Regions from separate parts of the Endozoicomonas sp. Mp262 genome, predicted to be linked through region 2. Evidence: predicted binding sites of a transcription regulator. Region 2 holds the regulator's gene; each other region holds the start of a gene.

Region 1 (5,766 bases), 770 kb from region 2:
TCGTTTTCATGCTTACGAGAATAGACTAGAGCATGTAAGAATTTCAAGTATCGTACATAGCCAGCCCTCTACGGGCTGGTCGCTTGTATCCCCCACTTAGGTCAGTGGGGGTATTACGCGGATTTTGGATAAACACCAGCGTGAAAAAATAGGCAGGAGGAGGTTATCCGAGTCGCTCTAATAACACCACCCATGGCGGCATGAATGGTAGTGAGGCCAACAATGCAGGCCATGGCAGGAGGGTCTCAGTAAGTACTGGGGCCTTTTTATTCTTTCCTGCTCCAATTGATTCTGGCGTTTATTCTCATGCAGTTGATTGATATCTTCCCCAACCTTGTTCTGTCGTTTCAATAAATCCGGCTCAGGCACAGGGATACCCATTCGCTGAAGAGCCTGAACGGCTTCCGGTACACCCCAGCGGGCAGCCGTGACATAGTAATGTTCGGCCTGTTGAGAGGATTGAGCCATGCCCACCCCTAACTCATAACAACGTCCCGTATAATAGATATCAAGGGGCAAAAGTGCACCGGTGGACAGCAGCTTCTGGCACGAAAGCTCATTAATGACAAAACTGGAGCTACCCAGAGAGTTCACCGGTTCTCTATCCACCATCACGGAATGACACCCCGTTAGCAATAGAGTAAGAGCCAGCCAGATATATTTTCGAAGTAATAAATGTATCAGCATAAACATAACCCCTTAACCAGTATCTAACTATAGACTAGAGTAGGCGGTTGGTAGCTGGCAGTTGGCAGGGAACGGTGTGAAATCCTATTCCCTATTCTCCCGATGGTTACATTAGTGCATGGTTCTACCCGGCTTCAGATGCTCCGGCTCATGCTTTATTTCTGCTGATAATTAAGACCAAAGTGCGAATAAGCGGAACGGGTCACCACCCTACCCCGGGGAGTCCTCTGCATATAGCCTTGCTGAATGAGGTAAGGCTCCAGTACATCTTCAATGGTATCCCGCTCTTCACTGATGGCTGCGGCAATACTGTCAACGCCCACAGGACCGCCATCAAATCTTTCAATCATCGCCAACAGTAAACGGCGATCCATACTATCAAAGCCTTTGCGATCCACATCCAGCATATTCAAGGCTGCATCAGCCACATCCTGCGAAATACTGCCTGAACATTTTACTTCTGCATAATCCCGAACACGTCTTAATAACCGGTTGGCAATGCGGGGGGTTCCCCTGGAGCGTCGTGCCACTTCCCGGGCACCAGGCTCATCAATATCAACGCCTAAAATACGCGCGGAGCGTATAACAATGGTGGTGAGGTCTTCAACACTATAAAACTCAAGCCGCTGAACAATGCCAAAACGATCCCTTAATGGCGAGGTTAACAGGCCTGCACGGGTGGTTGCCCCCACCAGGGTAAAGGGGGGCAAATCCAGCTTAATGGAGCGGGCAGCGGGTCCTTCACCAATCATAATATCCAGTTGATAGTCTTCCATCGCCGGATAAAGCACTTCTTCTACCACGGCACTCAACCGGTGGATTTCATCAATAAACAGAATATCGTTAGGTTCAAGGTTTGTTAGCAGTGCCGCCAGGTCACCGGCTTTCTCAAGCACTGGCCCTGAGGTTGTCCGGATATTGCTGCCCATTTCATTGGCGAGAATATGGGACAGTGTTGTCTTACCCAAACCCGGAGGGCCAAAAATCAGGGTATGATCCAAGGCTTCACCCCTATTGCGGGCAGCCTTGATGAAAATTTCCATTTGCTCACGGACACTGGGCTGGCCAATATAGTCCGAAAGACTGACCGGACGAATAGCCCGATCCTGGACATCTTCTACCGGCCTCTCCTGGGCCGAAATTAGTCGATCTGCTTCTATCATAGGAAAGCCTGTTTCATGAAGAGTCCAGACTACCATTTAACGGAAGAGAGCCCTAAATATTTTAATAAAATAGTTGTTCTGGCTTGCTGAGAAAAGAGCAGCATAAGGCCATACGCACCATTGACTATAAGCCAATGACCAATAAACCAAATCTATCATTTAAACTCATTTGACAAGCGAAGAAATTAGCCTACTATCCTAGGGTTTTCCATTCACAGGCAAGCAACATCACTGCTTGTACAAAAAGGTTTCAACCACAAAAAAGTGTCATGACGCAGTCTTCTTTGGCATCCGGACTGGCTTATTCTGTGTCCGCCTCATTATTATTTGGAATAACTCCCTGGTATCTCCAGTTTTTAACGCCACTGGATGGTAACACCCTGCTTTGGAATAGAATCATCTTTTCTGCATTGTTTGGATTCATTGCGCTGATGATGACGAAGCAGTGGGCACAATTCCGTCATATTTTCTCAACCCCACGCTACCTGTTAGCTTCCATAACAGGCACTATTATCATGGTGATACAGTGGTGGCTGTTCGTTTGGGCTCCGGTTAACAATCACACCACAGAACTCTCCCTGGGTTACTTCCTACTACCTTTGACCCTGGCTCTCACAGGCAGGCTCTTATATAAGGAAAAACTCAGCTCATTGCAGCAGGCAGCGATCGTCTTTGCCTGTGTTGGTGTCATCCATGAAATTATTCAACAGGGTGAATGGCCCTGGATCGCCATAACCGTTGCGGGCCTATATCCCATTTACTTTATCCTGAAACGCTATACCGGCATTGGCACCGTACCCGGTTTTCTCTTCGAATGCCTGCTGTTTTCACCCATCGCTATTTTTATGCTGGCCTCGGATTCAGATTTCCTCAGCCTGATTTCCAGCAGGCCGGATTTTTGGCTGCTTTTACCCGGCCTTGGTTTTTTATGCAGCATTTCCTTCTTTCTATACATTGCTGCCTCCCGGGCTTTGCCTGTCAGCCTTTTTGGCTTACTCACCTACCTCGAACCGACGATTATCTTTGTGGTGGCCATTGCTATCTTAAAAGAACCCTTCAGCGGTTCACAGTGGATTACCTATGGATTGATTAGTATTGCTGCGGGATTGGTGAGTCTTGATTCAATAAAGCTCTTGAAGCAAAAGGCTGCACTTCAGTATTGATATCCTAGAATTGATGGGGAATAGCATAAGCAGTCTATTCCCTGTGACCAACATTAAATCATACTTTTCAGGGACTGCCTGATCAGTTCCTCACTGGTAATGCCATCACTGTATATTTTGCCCACCACCTTACTGGCCTGTTGTGGCTTATAACCCAGGGTAATCAATGCAGATACGGCTTCCTGTTCCACATCTGCCGAAACAGTACCCACAGGTTCCATACCCAAAGGTGTACCATCCAGCAGTGGGGCCGGTGCCCAGTTATCCAGCTTATCGCGCATTTCTACAATCAAACGCTCCGCCGTTTTCTTTCCGACACCGGGAAGTTTGACCAGGGTGGCGCTGTCGTTTTCATGGACACAACGAACAAATGCTTCGCCCTCGATTCCCGACAGAATAGTCAGTGCCAGCTTTGGCCCCACACCATTCACCTTAATCAGTGTCCTGAATAACTCCCTTTCGTTCCTGTTGGTAAACCCATACAGCAGCTGGGCATCCTCACGAACAACAAAGTGTGTGTATAAAGTCACTTCAGCACCGGCATCAGGCAGTTTATAAAAAACTGACATGGGCGCTTCCACTTCATAGCCTATTCCAGCAACGTCCACCAGCAGCCCCGGTGGATACTTTTCAATTAAGATGCCCTTAATTCTTCCAATCATGCCAATTCCAGTTTCCTGATTATTACGACAGTTATCCTCTCGCTCCCAGCGTCCCAAGTATCTCGCAAAACATAATGCGGCATGCACAAAGCAGGCTTGTTGCTGTTTTTTTAACCACGGAGGCACAAAGGCACGTTTTTTTATTTTCAAACAATAAATCTCTGTGCCTTTGTGCCTCCGTGGTTAATCAAAATATCTTTCGCGACACCCTGGGAGCGAGCCTAAATCACTACAGCCCCTAACACCCTTGTCAGTACCCCTAACTATGCTTCCAGTTCGGGAACTGAATCCCTAAACCATACTCTAATTCATCCTGAAAACACTTATACCTTTCAGCGTACAGCATGTATAACTTAAGACTATTTCTGAGCTCACTATGGAAGTACCTGGCGGCTGCGGAACTGGCCAGTGACTACCATCCCCACGGGGATAGTAAGCAATACCGTCACACCCTCAAAAAACCCCTGGCCAGCATGCAGGCTATACTGGACCGGCATCATCAAGTCAGGCCCCGGCTCGATAAACCCGCAAAAAGCTTTGCCCAATACGTCCGGGGATACAGCAGCCTTCCCTTAAATGACAGGGCACTGGTTGCCTTGCGCAGCGCTTACCTCAATAAAGCACACTATCTTTTGCCCGGGATTGTTGCCGCTGCCCTGGATCACGGGTTAACGCCAAGTGATATCAAGCTTATTGCCAATGGCCGCTTTGCTCCGGGCTGGAGTCATAAGGAACAGTTACTGATTCAAGTAACCGACGACCTCTATCGAAAGCAGAAAATAGAGCTGCGAACCTGGAAAAGGCTATGCCACTTTTACAGCCCCGATCAGATACTGGACATCGTATTGAGCGCTGCGGCCTTCCATTTGTGCTCTCTTACCTAATAAAACGACGGTTACGCCGCCCCGTGGCGCCAGCCATCCTCACCATACTGGCCCGTGTATGTGCATGACAAAGTGCCACAGCCAAGGCGTCCGCAGCATCGGCCTGGGGGGTATCATCCAGGCCAAGGATGGATTTAACCATATGCTGCACCTGAAATTTATCAGCCGAACCTTTGCCCACAACGGCTAATTTAACCTGTCTTGCAGAATACTCCTCAATTTCCAGGCCATGATTCACCGCAGCAACAATAGCAGCTCCCCTGGCCTGCCCAAGCTTCAAGGCAGAGTCAGCATTCTTTGACATAAAAACCTGCTCTACGCCGATACTCCGGGGGCAGTACTGTTCGACAACCGTTGATATGCCCTCATATATTTTCTGTAAACGCTCGGGCAGAGCCGCATCCTTAATACGAATACAACCGGAAGCAATATAGGTGCAACGGGAACCCAGCTCCTCTATCACGCCATAACCCGTAATCCTGGACCCCGGGTCTATGCCCATAAGAATGGCCATCCAATACTCCAGATTCCTCCCATATTTACTCTAAGAGGCTGTTTGAAATTAAATAGACGTAAAAAACCAATCTATAGAATACTGTAGGTGCATACAAAATTACAAAGACCTCACAGGGCATTACCAAAGTAACCTAGGAACACCGCAGAAGTGGGTATAAGCTGTTTTGTGATAAGCGGAAGGTTGGTTACACAATGAGTGAAAATATTCGGGTGCTGGTTACATTAACATCCATCATTACTCTTTTTTTTATGGTAGCAGTCACCATAAATCTCTGAATCCAGATAAAAAGTAAGGGCCAGTTAAATCAAGGACAGGATTTAATTAAAAAACACTCAGTAGCAGCAAAACACGGTGAGCCTGGCAAGAGCAGCGAACCACTCCTGCCATCAATCCGCTTAAACCGGAATCAACCCAGCTGTTCCATCACCTCTGCCGGAATATCTGCATTGGTATAGACATTCTGGACATCATCAAGGTCTTCCAGACGATCCACCAGCTTCATGACTTTTTCAGCACCTGCCAGATCCAGCTCAGTCTGGGTGGCAGCAATCATTGCTACCTCACCACCGGCAGGTTTCAGGCCCGCAGCCTCCAGGGCTTCCTTCACAGAAATAAAATCGGTCCACTCGGTAATGACTTCAATGGAGCCATCATCGTTAGCAACAACATCTTCAGCACCTGCTTCCAGGG
Region 2 (5,766 bases):
GCCGGACCAACTGGAAAACGGTACTGAATGAGTTTTATGCTGATTTCAGTACCCGGCTTGAGCAGGCAGAGTCTGACACCCATGGCATGCGGGCCAATGAACCTTCGCCTACGGATATAAAATGCCCGACCTGTGGCAGGGACATGATGATCAGGACTGCCAGTACTGGCGTATTTCTGGGCTGTTCCGGTTATGCCTTGCCACCAAAGGAACGCTGTAAAACAACCATTAACCTGGTTCCCGGAGAGGAAATCGAGAGTGATGATGAGTTTGTGGAGGTGAATGAACTCAGGGCTATGCATCGCTGTCCGAAATGCTCAACCGCGATGGAAAGCTATCTGATTGATGAACAGCGTAAGCTGCATATCTGCGGAAATAACCCTGACTGTCCGGGCTATGAAGTGGAGGAAGGGCAGTTCAAGCTCAAGGGTTATGACGGGCCGGTTCTGGAATGTGATAAGTGTGGCTCTGAAATGCAGTTGAAAACCGGGCGCTTCGGAAAATACTTTGGTTGTACTGACTCAGAGTGTAAAAATACCCGTAAGCTGCTTAAAAATGGTGAGCCTGCTCCTCCCAAGATGGATCCGGTGCCCATGCCTGAGCTGAAGTGCGTTAAGGTTGAAGACCACTATATCCTCCGCGATGGTGCCTCAGGGTTGTTTTTGGCGGCCAGTCAATTCCCTAAAAACAGAGAGACCCGGGCGCCTCTGGTTTCTGAACTACTCCCCCATCAGGCAGAAATTGACAGTAAATACAATTATCTCCTGGATGCACCAAGAGCAGACCCTGAAGGTAATCCTGCCGTTATTCGTTTTAGCCGTAAAACCAAGCAGCAATATGTAATGAGTGAGGTTGATGGCAAGGCCACTGGATGGAGTGCCACCTTTGAGGAAGGGCGGTGGCTGGAGAAAAACACCAAGAAGAAAAGCAAGGCTGCTTCCAAGAAAGCGTAACCGGTAATGTGTCGAAATGCCCTTTTCCTGGCTTATCTCACTGCTGACTGGATAGTCAGTAGCCGAGATAAGCGGGAATCGGGTCAGGCTATGGGGATTTAGCTATGTCAGGCCAGTGGCAACGGGTCACCAATAAAATGCTGTATCATGCCAGAACCTATCTGAAGGCATGGGAGGCCAGTGAGGGTGGTGAGGTTCAGGTTTTTCGTGAGGCCAGTATTATCAGTCTGGCTACGGCTTACCGGTCCTTATTGGCAGAAGTGCTTGAAAGTTACCAGGTGAATGTCAAGGTGCTACCTTTTGATTTGAATGAGGCTGTGTCACTGGTTCAGGAGAGTGGCCAGCATTCGTCAGAGCTTGACTATATCAGGCAGCTTGAGCATCAATCCGGCTTTTTACAGCTCATTAATTCCGCTGATGAGAATAGTGCACTGCGTCAGGCCATGGTGCCCTCTACGGCCAAAACCAGCGAAATATTCCTGAAGGATTTAACGCCGGATGTGCTACCTGCTGGTGAAAGTGCCCGGGATGTTATGGATTCTCTGTCTGAACTGGTGGCTTATGCCAGAAATTATAGTTTTGAATGGTAATACCCGGCAGTCGTTGGGGGGGCAAAGGGAATAACCGCTCTTGCTTTTCTCACGCCCCGATCTTTGAACCACTGACTGATTTTCCGCAATAGACGGCTTTCTTGAAAGAATGCAAACCTTCCTGCACAATGCGACCCAATGTTATAAATCAGTAGGTTATGTTGTTATGGCGGCTGCATTTTTGGAGATTGTTGAGTTATCTGATGGTGAAATCGTTCTGAGACGGAGTGATGATGAAGAGCCGCTTCTGACGTTAACGTTTTCTGAAGAAGCAAAATCCTTCCTGCAAGGCGCCCACCTTGAAGTGGCTAAAGTGATGTTTGATGCAGGGATCAATGAGGTGAGCCGTCAGGGAGAATCTCAGGGTAACGTGGCAGAGGTTCCTGAAAAAAGGGTATTGCACTGAGCTTGACAATATCCTTATCTCTTCTGCGGGACTGAATTAAGTGTCCGGCAAGCCTTGGTGGGTATTTGGCTTTCCGGGACTTAATGGCTTATGGGAAATGCTGTTTCCTGAGCATAGAAGTCAATAGCCCTCTTGTTTTAATTTCGAATGACTCCGACGCTCAGTCCTTCAATGGCAAACTGACTTTCATTGGAATCAATTTCAAGTGTTTCGAATTCATTGTTTTCAGGGTGGAGATAGACTTTGTTTTTCCTCTTTTCAAAGCGCTTGACCGTGACTTCATTATCAATTCTTGCCACGACAATTTGGCCATTGCGCGCTTCATGGGTTTTATGAACTGCTAACAAGTCGCCATCAAGTATTCCGACATCTTTCATGCTCATGCCTTTAACACGGAGCAGAAAATCCGCTTTTGGAGAAAAAAAAGCCGGATTGAGTAATAAGTGACTTTCAATATGTTCTTCAGCCAATACCGGGCTGCCTGCAGCGACCTGGCCAATAATCGGAAGCCCGGAAGGTAAGGACGGAATTCTGATACCCCGTGATGTTCCCGGACTTATTTCAATGGCACCTTTACGGGCCAGTGCCCGAAGATGCTCTTCAGCAGCATTGGGGGAGCGGAAGCCCAGGATTTTGGCTATTTCAGCACGGGTTGGTGGAAATCCGGTATCTTCAATATGGCTTTTTATCAGCGACAGGATTTCAGACTGGCGTCTAGTGAGTTTGATCATGATACTCTGTGTTTTTATACAGTTACTGTGATTATATCCAGTATTTGTAGGGATTCAAGCGATCTTGACACAGACAGGTTTCAAACTTATGTTTTAAACATTTGTTTGGGTCATTGGTCATTTTGAACGCATGTCACACTCGTTAACAGTAGAGCGGATTCTGGACGCGGCGGAACTACTTTTTGCTGAACAGGGATTTTCGGAAACATCATTACGATCAATTACCAGCAAGGCTAATGTTAACCTTGCTGCAGTGAATTACCATTTTGGCTCAAAAAAAGCGTTGATTCAGGCGGTATTCTCCCGTTATCTGGATCCCTTTGCGGAGAACATGGCCAAGGCGCTGGATGATTTCGGTGGGACGGGCAGGGATTCTGACCTGGAAGCGGCATTGCATCTGCTGGTGGATCAGATTATGGCTGTTGAACCTCGAAGTGGCGATGACCTTTCGGTCTTTATGCGTTTAATAGGTCTGGCATACAGTGAAGCCCAGGGGCATCTTAAGCGGTATCTTAACGAAGCCTATGGTGATGTTTTCCAGCGCTATTTCAAACTGTTGGTGGGAATGTGCCCTCACCTTCTTGCCGGCGATATGTTCTGGCGGGTTAATTTTATTTTGGGATCAACGGTTTTTACCATGTCCGGAGCCAATGCCCTCAGGGCTATCGCACAAAGTGATTATGGTATGAATGATGACCTTGAAGCCATTCTTCGAAAAATGGTGCCGTTTATGGCAGCGGGACTCAGGGCCCATACCTGATTGATTCCTGCATAACAGGGTGCCATAGGAGAGCCTGTGTTTATTTCGGTTAATATATCGCAACAGCAATTGCACTTGCATGGGGACGATGGCCGGATGATCAGTTACCCGGTATCCACGGGATTAAATGGTGTAGGTCAGCAGGAAGGCAGTGGACAGACTCCCCTTGGAAAGCATGTTATCAGGGCGAAAATTGGCAGGGGTGCACCGGAGTGTGCGGTGTTTGTCGGTCGCAGGTGGACCGGTGAGATTTATTCACCGGAACTGGCTATCCTTCAACCTGAACGAAAAGACTGGATATTGACACGTATCCTATGGTTAAGCGGCAAAGAGGTGGGTGTTAATCGTCTCGGGTCAGTGGACAGTATGCGGCGGTATATTTATATTCATGGCACCCCGGATAGTTCTCCCATGGGCAGGCCGGAATCAAAGGGCTGCATTCGCATGCGCAATAAGGATGTGATTGATTTGTTTGAGCAGGTAGCTGTAGGAACTCTCATCGATATTGTTTCCGGCTGAAAATAAGTATTTATTGTGATTTTACAATGGGATATTTATATAAATTAAAAATCGGTTGGAGTGGTTATTGACGGTGATATCCAAAATCTATGTTATCTCTGTAAGGCCGCGATGTTCATATTATTAAACGAGCAAGAAGCCGTGGCAGGACTCTTCAGGAATGGTTGAGTGAAATAGTTGACCCGATTACCCTGGTAGAGATAAGGGTGCATAAATAGTGTGACCAGCTATATTCAATCTTATAGGTAAACAATAAATCTGCCCCATGGATGGAATAATCTAGTCCGCTATGAACATACTTATCGTTGAAGACGCCAGAGATCAACGCTTGATGCTATCGGTGATTCTAAAAAAGAAAGGGCACCAGGTTCTCGAAGCTGAAGATGGTGTTCAAGCTTTGGAAGTGTTAAAAGCTCACCCTGAAGTGCGAATTGTGATCAGTGACTGGATGATGCCGGAAATGGATGGTATTCAGCTATGCCAGTCTATCCGTGAAAATGATTTTGGGCGTTATCTTTATTTTATTTTGCTAACCGGGAAAACTGAAAGTAAAGCAGTTGTAGAGGGTATTAATAAGGGTGCTGATGACTTCTTAAGCAAGCCGGTCAATTTTGATGAACTCGATGCCCGTTTAAAGGCCGGTATTCGCATTATTGAACTGGAGCGTGCGCTGGAAGAAAAAAATAAAGAGTTGTCCGGCGCTATTACCACTATAGAGAAAGACCTTGAGTCTGCGGCCAAAACGCAGGAGGGGCTATTAACCCAACCGGCTAAAATAAAAGACGCTGCATTTGACTGGTTTTTCAAGCCAAGTAAACATCTGGGCGGTGATATGTTTGGTTACCAGGCCCTTGATGATGAACATATTTATTTTTATCAGCTGGATGTTGCCGGTCATGGTATTCCTTCCGCCCTGTTTTCATTCACACTGAACAATATTCTGTCGGAAACAGGGAATGGCTCACTGCACCGAAGAAAGATTGAGGGTTCCTCCGGGTATCAGCTGGCAACGCCAGGTCAGGTGCTGGCGAGCTTGAATGACCGGTTTCAGACAACTGCCGAAAATATGCTTTATTTTACTATTGCTTATGGCATTCTAAATAATAAAACCGGTGATGTGGTGCTTTCCCAGGCGGGCCACCCCAGGCCGCTGTGGGTTAAGCAGGCCAGCCGTATAGTGGAGCCTGTTGAAGGGAATGGTGTACCCATTGGTATGATGCCGGGTCTGGATTATTCATCCGTTACTTTTCAGTTAAGTCCCGGTGACCGGTTATTTCTCTATTCTGATGGCCTGACTGAATGTGATGATGGCAGTGGTGAGCAGTTTGGAGAGGATCGTCTCAGTAATACCCTGGCTGAATCATTTGACGAGGATATCCCGGAGATGATTGATCGAGTGGGGGAAAAAATAAAGGACTGGAATCAGCAAGATGTTTTTGAGGATGATGTAACTTATCTGGTAATGGAATGGAAGCCGTAACAGGTTTTTGTTTTTTACTATCTCAATCTAGGAAGAGGAAAAGCTATGCCATTTGAGTCAAGGGTGGAAGAGGATTCTACTGTAGTGACTGTGGATGAAGTCAGACTGGATGCTGCTTTGGCAGAACCCTTTAAAAACTACCTGTTCGATGAGATCGAAAAAGGTGCCGAGTCATTAATCGTTGACCTGACCAATGTGAAATTTATGGATAGTAGTGGTCTGGGGTCTTTGGTAGCGGCCTTAAAGAAAATGGCGGGCAATGGTAAAATCCGGTTGGCGGGTGCCCAGCCTGCCGTCAGGGATTTATTTGACCTGACTTCAATGGAG
Region 3 (5,766 bases), 1.9 Mb from region 2:
CTGGGTACTTATAGCCTTACTTTTTTAAGTAGGGCTTAAAGGTCTGCTACGGCAGACTGGAGCGCTTTATAATTTTCAGTTAATTGATTATAAAGCGTTAAATAATTACCTAATCCAGCCTTAGCCTTGCTTTCCAGTTCTGCGGCAATACTAGCCAGTTGGTCTGCACCAACGGTAGCGCTAGCCCCCTTGATCCTGTGTGCTAAACTGGCAACCTCTGTGTGGTTTACATGTAAGATAGCTTGATATAATTTCTTGAGGTCATCATCTGTAATGGCTAAAAACTGACTTAATAAGGACTCCATCAGCTTTTGATTATTTCCTGTGATTTGCTGGAGATTATTTAGATTTAACATGCTGCCATTCCTTGTGTTTCCTGTTTGAATTTGTCGTCAAATTATGGAATGGCTTGAGAGAGGGTAAGCAGTGGAGATTTTAGGTGTTATATTTTTATAGCTAGAAATTTAAAAACTTACTCATGACTGTTTGTAACGCTTTATCAAAAAGTGGGGTGTGGTCAATTATTTTTGCAGTACCTTTATTGATTTCTTTCTTAAGTGAGTTCCCATTTTTTTCAGTGACCTTCATTCCGGAGCGATTTGTGAAAATATATCGGTTATGGTGCTCATCAATACTATCCAGTTGACAGCGAAGGCGTTTTTCTGAAATGCCAATAAACTCAACCCAGTCACCAATGTGGAGGTTAGGGATTGGCTGAAATGAACTGCGACCCTGTGAATGGCTGCCAGAAAAGAGGTTGCCAGGGCTGGACTCACTTTCAAGTATAATTTCTTCAATTTCATCATCTTCCCCAGTGCTGTCATCAACGCTGTGATCAGTGCTGGTCTCTTCCGTAGGGGGATCTATGATTGTTTCTGGAGTTTTATTCAGGTGATTATTCCTTGCTTCTTTCTCCTCCTTAACTGATTCGAGGCAGGCCGTTACATCTATTCGGAACTTTATGAGGGATTCATTAAATATTTCAGGATTGTCTTCACTTTCGGCAATTATTTTCCGGACTGTTTCTTCAATGAGTAAAATAACTGGGTCATCAGGGGGGGCATCTTCAGAACACTTCATGCCGGCAGTTGTCATTTCATTAAGAAGATCTCTGGCGGGATGATGGCGGTGGTTGAGGAACTTCTGATCGAATAATGCAAGTTTAAGAACCGGGATTTGCAGTAGGCTGATAAGCTTTCTCACTTCATTGTTTAAGTCATGATGGTCCAGAATAAACTCAAAAAGCATTCCAACCAGGCTAATCAGATCCTGGTGGCGTTTGGAAAGCTTCTGGTTGATGCCTCTGTGCTCTAGTGCATCCTTGATTGAGGAAGCTACATCCTCAATGGAGTTAAGCTTCTCTAATAGCTGCAACTGGATTGTTGATAATGTGCCTGCAAGATCGATTGATTTGATAGTCTGAGGTCTTTCTGGCGCTAATAGCGAGATACCAGATAGCTGATTTTCTACCTTTTCTAAAATACCCTGGGTTAATGTTTCTATTAGATTGTTGTTGTTTGCCATTAATGGCTTGGGGACAGCTGGTTGTTGATTATGTGATGGTGACCGGGATACTGGAGCAGATAAAATATCATAGCCTTTTGACTCCAGTAACTGATCAGCCTCAGCCCACATGGCCAGAGCAGGCTCCCTGATATGCCGGCTCAGGATGAGCAACAGTTTTTCTTCCAGTTCAACAGTCAGGGGCAAAGATGAAAGCGCTTTTGAAAAGCTGGTGCAAAGATTCTCCGGGGTTAGTAAAAAGAAATGGTTACAGTTTTCTGGAAGCCTGTTTTTTAGATTAATCAACAGTTGGGTGCCTTCATCAATAATCAGTGTCTGGGCTGCAATCTGATTAATAAGCTTTTTATCCAGTTCCTCATTTTTCATTAAGGACAGTGTATTGTTGTCTTTGGGTGAATCTTCTGCTAAATGGGTATTGATCATTAATTCATCGATATATTTGTCTTTTATGTTTTGCATGGTTTTTTGAAACAGTGCGTAGTTTTCATTGAAAAGAGATAAATCACTGTTGTTAGTGGCTGAATCGCATCTGGAAGATAAATAGTTTTGTATGTCTAGCAGGGCTTCATCGAGGGTAGGAAGAATAAACTTTATTAAAAGTTGTTGAAAGGAGTTTTCAAAGGATGAATCTGTGTTGGGGGTTGATACTGATAGATGGACTACATTATTTGAAATCGCCATATAAACCACTGCTCCCTGAACAGGCGATGCCAGTTACAGAACCTGATCATCATCCTTGAAATACATCCTAATTCCAAGCTTGTCTAATTATTATAATGAGGGCGCAGTGTGTTTATTATAACAATAAATATCTAAAAATATTTTTTTATGAGTTTTAGTCAAGCTATTGACGAATAAGGCTAGAAGCTAACCTTAATCTTTCATCTCCTTGGCGATTTCCTTGGCTTTTTCTATGGTTCTATTAAACCCTGTCCTGAAAGTACTTTCCCGGAACTGTTGCTGTAAATCTTCAAGGGTGATTTCATCCTTAGGATCTTTAACTTCTTCATTTACAGGCTGTTCTTCCTTGTTCATGAGCTGAGAAAAGTGATCGGCTTCAGCTGCTGTAACCTCTCCAACAGGTTTGACTGACTGAACTTGATCCAGGTTGCCTTGATCAACGGTTTCAGCATTCTTTGTTGTAATCAGTGACATGGCATAGTCCTTGTTTTTTTATTCCATTTATCTCTTAAATTAATCTTAGGACTGAAATTTTGGTTATTCCAATAAAGAGAGGTATGGCCTAGCCGACAAAACCATTAGTACAATCGGGGGATTGCCATGAGCGGTGAACATTTCACGTTAACTATCAGCCAAAGCACCACGGATCCGGGTGATTTTGCCATTCATATGAAAGAGAATGGCAAGCAGGAGCAACTACTGGTCCATTTACGGTTTATGCCACTGGCTATGCTGGATGAAGCCTATCTGGATGACCTGGTGGGTGTTATGGCTCGCAAGCTGGCTAAGCGGATCATTGAGTGGCGAGTAGCTCCCGATGACGACCCGCAGGCGATGAAGGCTTGTCAGGAACAAGCGAAGGCGGTGGTTCAGGAAGCCCTGGATCGAATGAAAAAAGGGTAAAATAGTAGCTATCAGTGTTGTACCGAACCTGAATATTTATAAACTATCAAAGCCTGCATAAGCATTGCATAGCGTAAACCCCTTGTATTGCAGGACAACCCCGTATAGGTTCTACTGGCAACAGTCGTTATGTTGAGTGATTTTTTTGAGCATTGTTGCTATGGATTTGACTCGCCATGTCAATACTTTTGGCCGCTATTTGCGGGAAAAGTATGGTGAAAAAGTACATAAAATCTCTGTCAATGCGGCATTTACCTGCCCTAACCGTGATGGAACCAAGGGTATTGGTGGATGCAGTTTTTGTAATAACGCATCCTTTAGTCCAGCCTCCACAAAAGCGGGTGATATTACCCAGCAAATCCAGGAAGCAAAAAAGACCGTTAGCGAAAGAACGGGGGCTAAAAAATTTATAGCCTATTTTCAATCCTACAGTAATACCTATGGAGAGCTGGATCAGCTTAAGGCCTATTATGATGAGGCACTGGCTGACCCGGCTGTTATTGGGTTGGCTGTAGGTACACGCCCCGACTGTGTTCCGGACCCGGTATTATCCCTGCTGGCAAGTTATCAGGATCAGGGCTATGAAGTCTGGCTAGAGCTTGGTCTTCAGTCCTGTTTTGATAATACCCTTGAACGGATTAACAGAGGCCATGGCTTTGGTGACTATGCTGATGCCGTGAATCGGGCAAGGGCATTGGGTCTGAAAATCTGTACCCATCTGATTATGGGACTTCCCGGTGAGAAACCCTCAGATACCTTAACCAGCTTTAAAAAGGTCATTGACCTGGGCATTGATGCCGCCAAGATTCACCCGCTGCATATTGTTAAAGGCACACAGCTGGCGCGGGAGTGGAAACAGGGGCAAGTAAAAGAACTGACTATGGAAGAGTACACCGATAACCTGGCCCGGATTATTAGAATGGCTCCTAAAGGACTTCTATTCCACCGTCTTACCGGTTCCGGAGAGCGCCAATATTTATTGTCGCCTGACTGGGTTATGAAAAAGTGGGATGTACTGGGAATGTTGTATAACAAGCTGGAAGCTCAGGCATAGAACCTGAGGCCCGGATATCAAGCCAACGGCGTGTTAGCCGATGACATACCTGATGGTAAAAGTCTGGGCGATATCATGCGTTTTGAGTTGGGGAATGGTTACTGCTTAAGAAGCTTCCTTTATGGGGATGCCCTCTCTATTGCTGAGCACGGAAATAATGTAGAAGTGGCCAGAACGCTCAGGGATAGCTTCCCCAACCCTTATACCATTGAACATGCGCGAGTGTGGATTCGGCATGTTAAAGAGCATGAGTCAGACACTCGATTTATCATCGCCTGTAATGATGAAGCCGTGGGTGAAATAGGCTTTGTTATACAGACGGATGTACATCGATACACCGCTGAAATTGGCTATTGGCTGTCTCAGGAACACTGGGGAAAAGGAGTGATGTCAAAGGCCGTTGAGACTATTGGTCATTATGCTTTTGAAAAGTTTGATGTTGTGCGGTTATTTGCAGATGTTGTTAAGCATAACTATGGGTCATGTAAGGTACTGGAACGCTGTGGCTATAACCTTGAAGGTGTATTCCGTAACAATATCTACAAGGATGGGCAATTTTATGACCATCTGGTTTATGCGCTGGTAAGGGATATCTAAAGGGATAGCCTCAAAGTACCTGCTTATTCACGTAGAAATCAGTAAGTTTCTGTTTAAATAACTCACTTATAATTCCTGCCTTTTAACTATTAATGATGGGTTATGCTTTCAGGGTAAAATCTGCCAGTTTCCTGCGTACGACTCTGAACATCTATTATCTGAACTCTATGCGCGTCACACGATTTCTAAAGCCATTTTCTGTGTTGATGATGGTCACCCTGGTTACCGGATGTAGCACGATCACACAGGATCAGCAGTTTGGTGATTTTGAAGGACAGCTCCAGCGCGGTGATATCTATCAGGCTTCCAGCTATGCTGTGGAGCACACAACGCCAGACCCTGATACCGGTAATGCAACTGATTTACTGTGGTCTCTGCAGGCAGGAGCTGTGTTGAGGACTCAGGGTAGTTATCAGTTAAGCAGTCAGTATTTTGATGATGCTGAAGCCTTAATTAAAGCAGAACACATAAAAAATAGCGCAAAAAAAGTGGCCGGAGAAACTGCCAGCTTTTTAGTGAAGTGGTTATAGTTTTCCGGACACACAAACAAGGGTAATCTTGAAACCCTACTAAGGTGTGAAGCATGTCGGAAAAGAAAGTAAAAAATTACACTGCTGAGTTCAAGGAATCTGCTGTGAAGCTGGCAGTTGAATCAGATAAGCCAGTGACTGAAACTGCTCAGGAGCTTGGGGTTAATGCGAATACCCTGCATACCTGGATAACAAAGTACCACCGCCATAAGGTGGCTAATCAGCCCAGGAAAAATGATGAGCATGTGTATGATGAAGTGAAACGTTTGCGTAAAGAGCTGAAAATACTCAAAGAGGAGCATGCTATTTTAAAAAAGGCGGCAGCCTTCTTTGCAAGAGAAAGTCTCTGAAATTTCAGTTCATTAAGGACAACCAGGAGCGCTTCAGTATTACTGCCATGTGTCGGGTTATGTCTGTATCGACCACAGGCTTTTATGACTGGTGCTCTCGTCCAGAATCGAACCGAAGTCAGGAAGA

Evidence for each region. The regulator LexA, encoded in region 2, represses DNA repair genes until DNA is damaged. The targets are predictions, from matches to a motif close to TACTGTNTANNTANACAGTA.
Region 1: a site for LexA is predicted at 3,689-3,708, ahead of ruvA (Holliday junction branch migration protein RuvA). Genes of this name have one in related genera too.
Region 3: a site for LexA is predicted at 3,135-3,154, ahead of MJ595_RS09460 (TIGR01212 family radical SAM protein). Genes of this name have one in related genera too.

Annotation. Positions count from the first base shown of each region.
Region 1 is NZ_CP092489.1:4,830,459-4,836,224, forward strand. It holds gene MJ595_RS21545 (transposase) at 1-10, opposite strand, end outside; gene MJ595_RS21550 (hypothetical protein) at 178-687, opposite strand; gene ruvB (Holliday junction branch migration DNA helicase RuvB) at 843-1,850, opposite strand; gene rarD (EamA family transporter RarD) at 2,120-3,013, shown strand; gene ruvA (Holliday junction branch migration protein RuvA) at 3,067-3,675, opposite strand; gene MJ595_RS21570 (carboxymuconolactone decarboxylase family protein) at 4,020-4,559, shown strand; gene ruvC (crossover junction endodeoxyribonuclease RuvC) at 4,552-5,073, opposite strand; gene MJ595_RS21580 (YebC/PmpR family DNA-binding transcriptional regulator) at 5,483-5,766, opposite strand, start outside.
Region 2 is NZ_CP092489.1:4,065,098-4,070,863, reverse strand. It holds gene topA (type I DNA topoisomerase) at 1-953, shown strand, start outside; gene MJ595_RS17840 (hypothetical protein) at 1,058-1,543, shown strand; gene MJ595_RS17835 (hypothetical protein) at 1,710-1,949, shown strand; gene lexA (transcriptional repressor LexA) at 2,087-2,677, opposite strand; partial or broken gene MJ595_RS17825 (TetR family transcriptional regulator) at 2,811-3,431, shown strand; gene MJ595_RS17820 (L,D-transpeptidase) at 3,477-3,959, shown strand; gene MJ595_RS17815 (SpoIIE family protein phosphatase) at 4,249-5,439, shown strand; gene MJ595_RS17810 (STAS domain-containing protein) at 5,485-5,766, shown strand, end outside.
Region 3 is NZ_CP092489.1:2,132,488-2,138,253, forward strand. It holds gene MJ595_RS09440 (Hpt domain-containing protein) at 36-356, opposite strand; gene MJ595_RS09445 (DUF1631 domain-containing protein) at 457-2,205, opposite strand; gene MJ595_RS09450 (hypothetical protein) at 2,398-2,679, opposite strand; gene MJ595_RS09455 (hypothetical protein) at 2,806-3,108, shown strand; gene MJ595_RS09460 (TIGR01212 family radical SAM protein) at 3,254-4,162, shown strand; gene MJ595_RS09465 (GNAT family N-acetyltransferase) at 4,193-4,759, shown strand; gene MJ595_RS09470 (hypothetical protein) at 4,927-5,289, shown strand; one part of gene MJ595_RS09475 (IS3 family transposase) at 5,343-5,613, shown strand; one part of gene MJ595_RS09475 (IS3 family transposase) at 5,613-5,766, shown strand, end outside.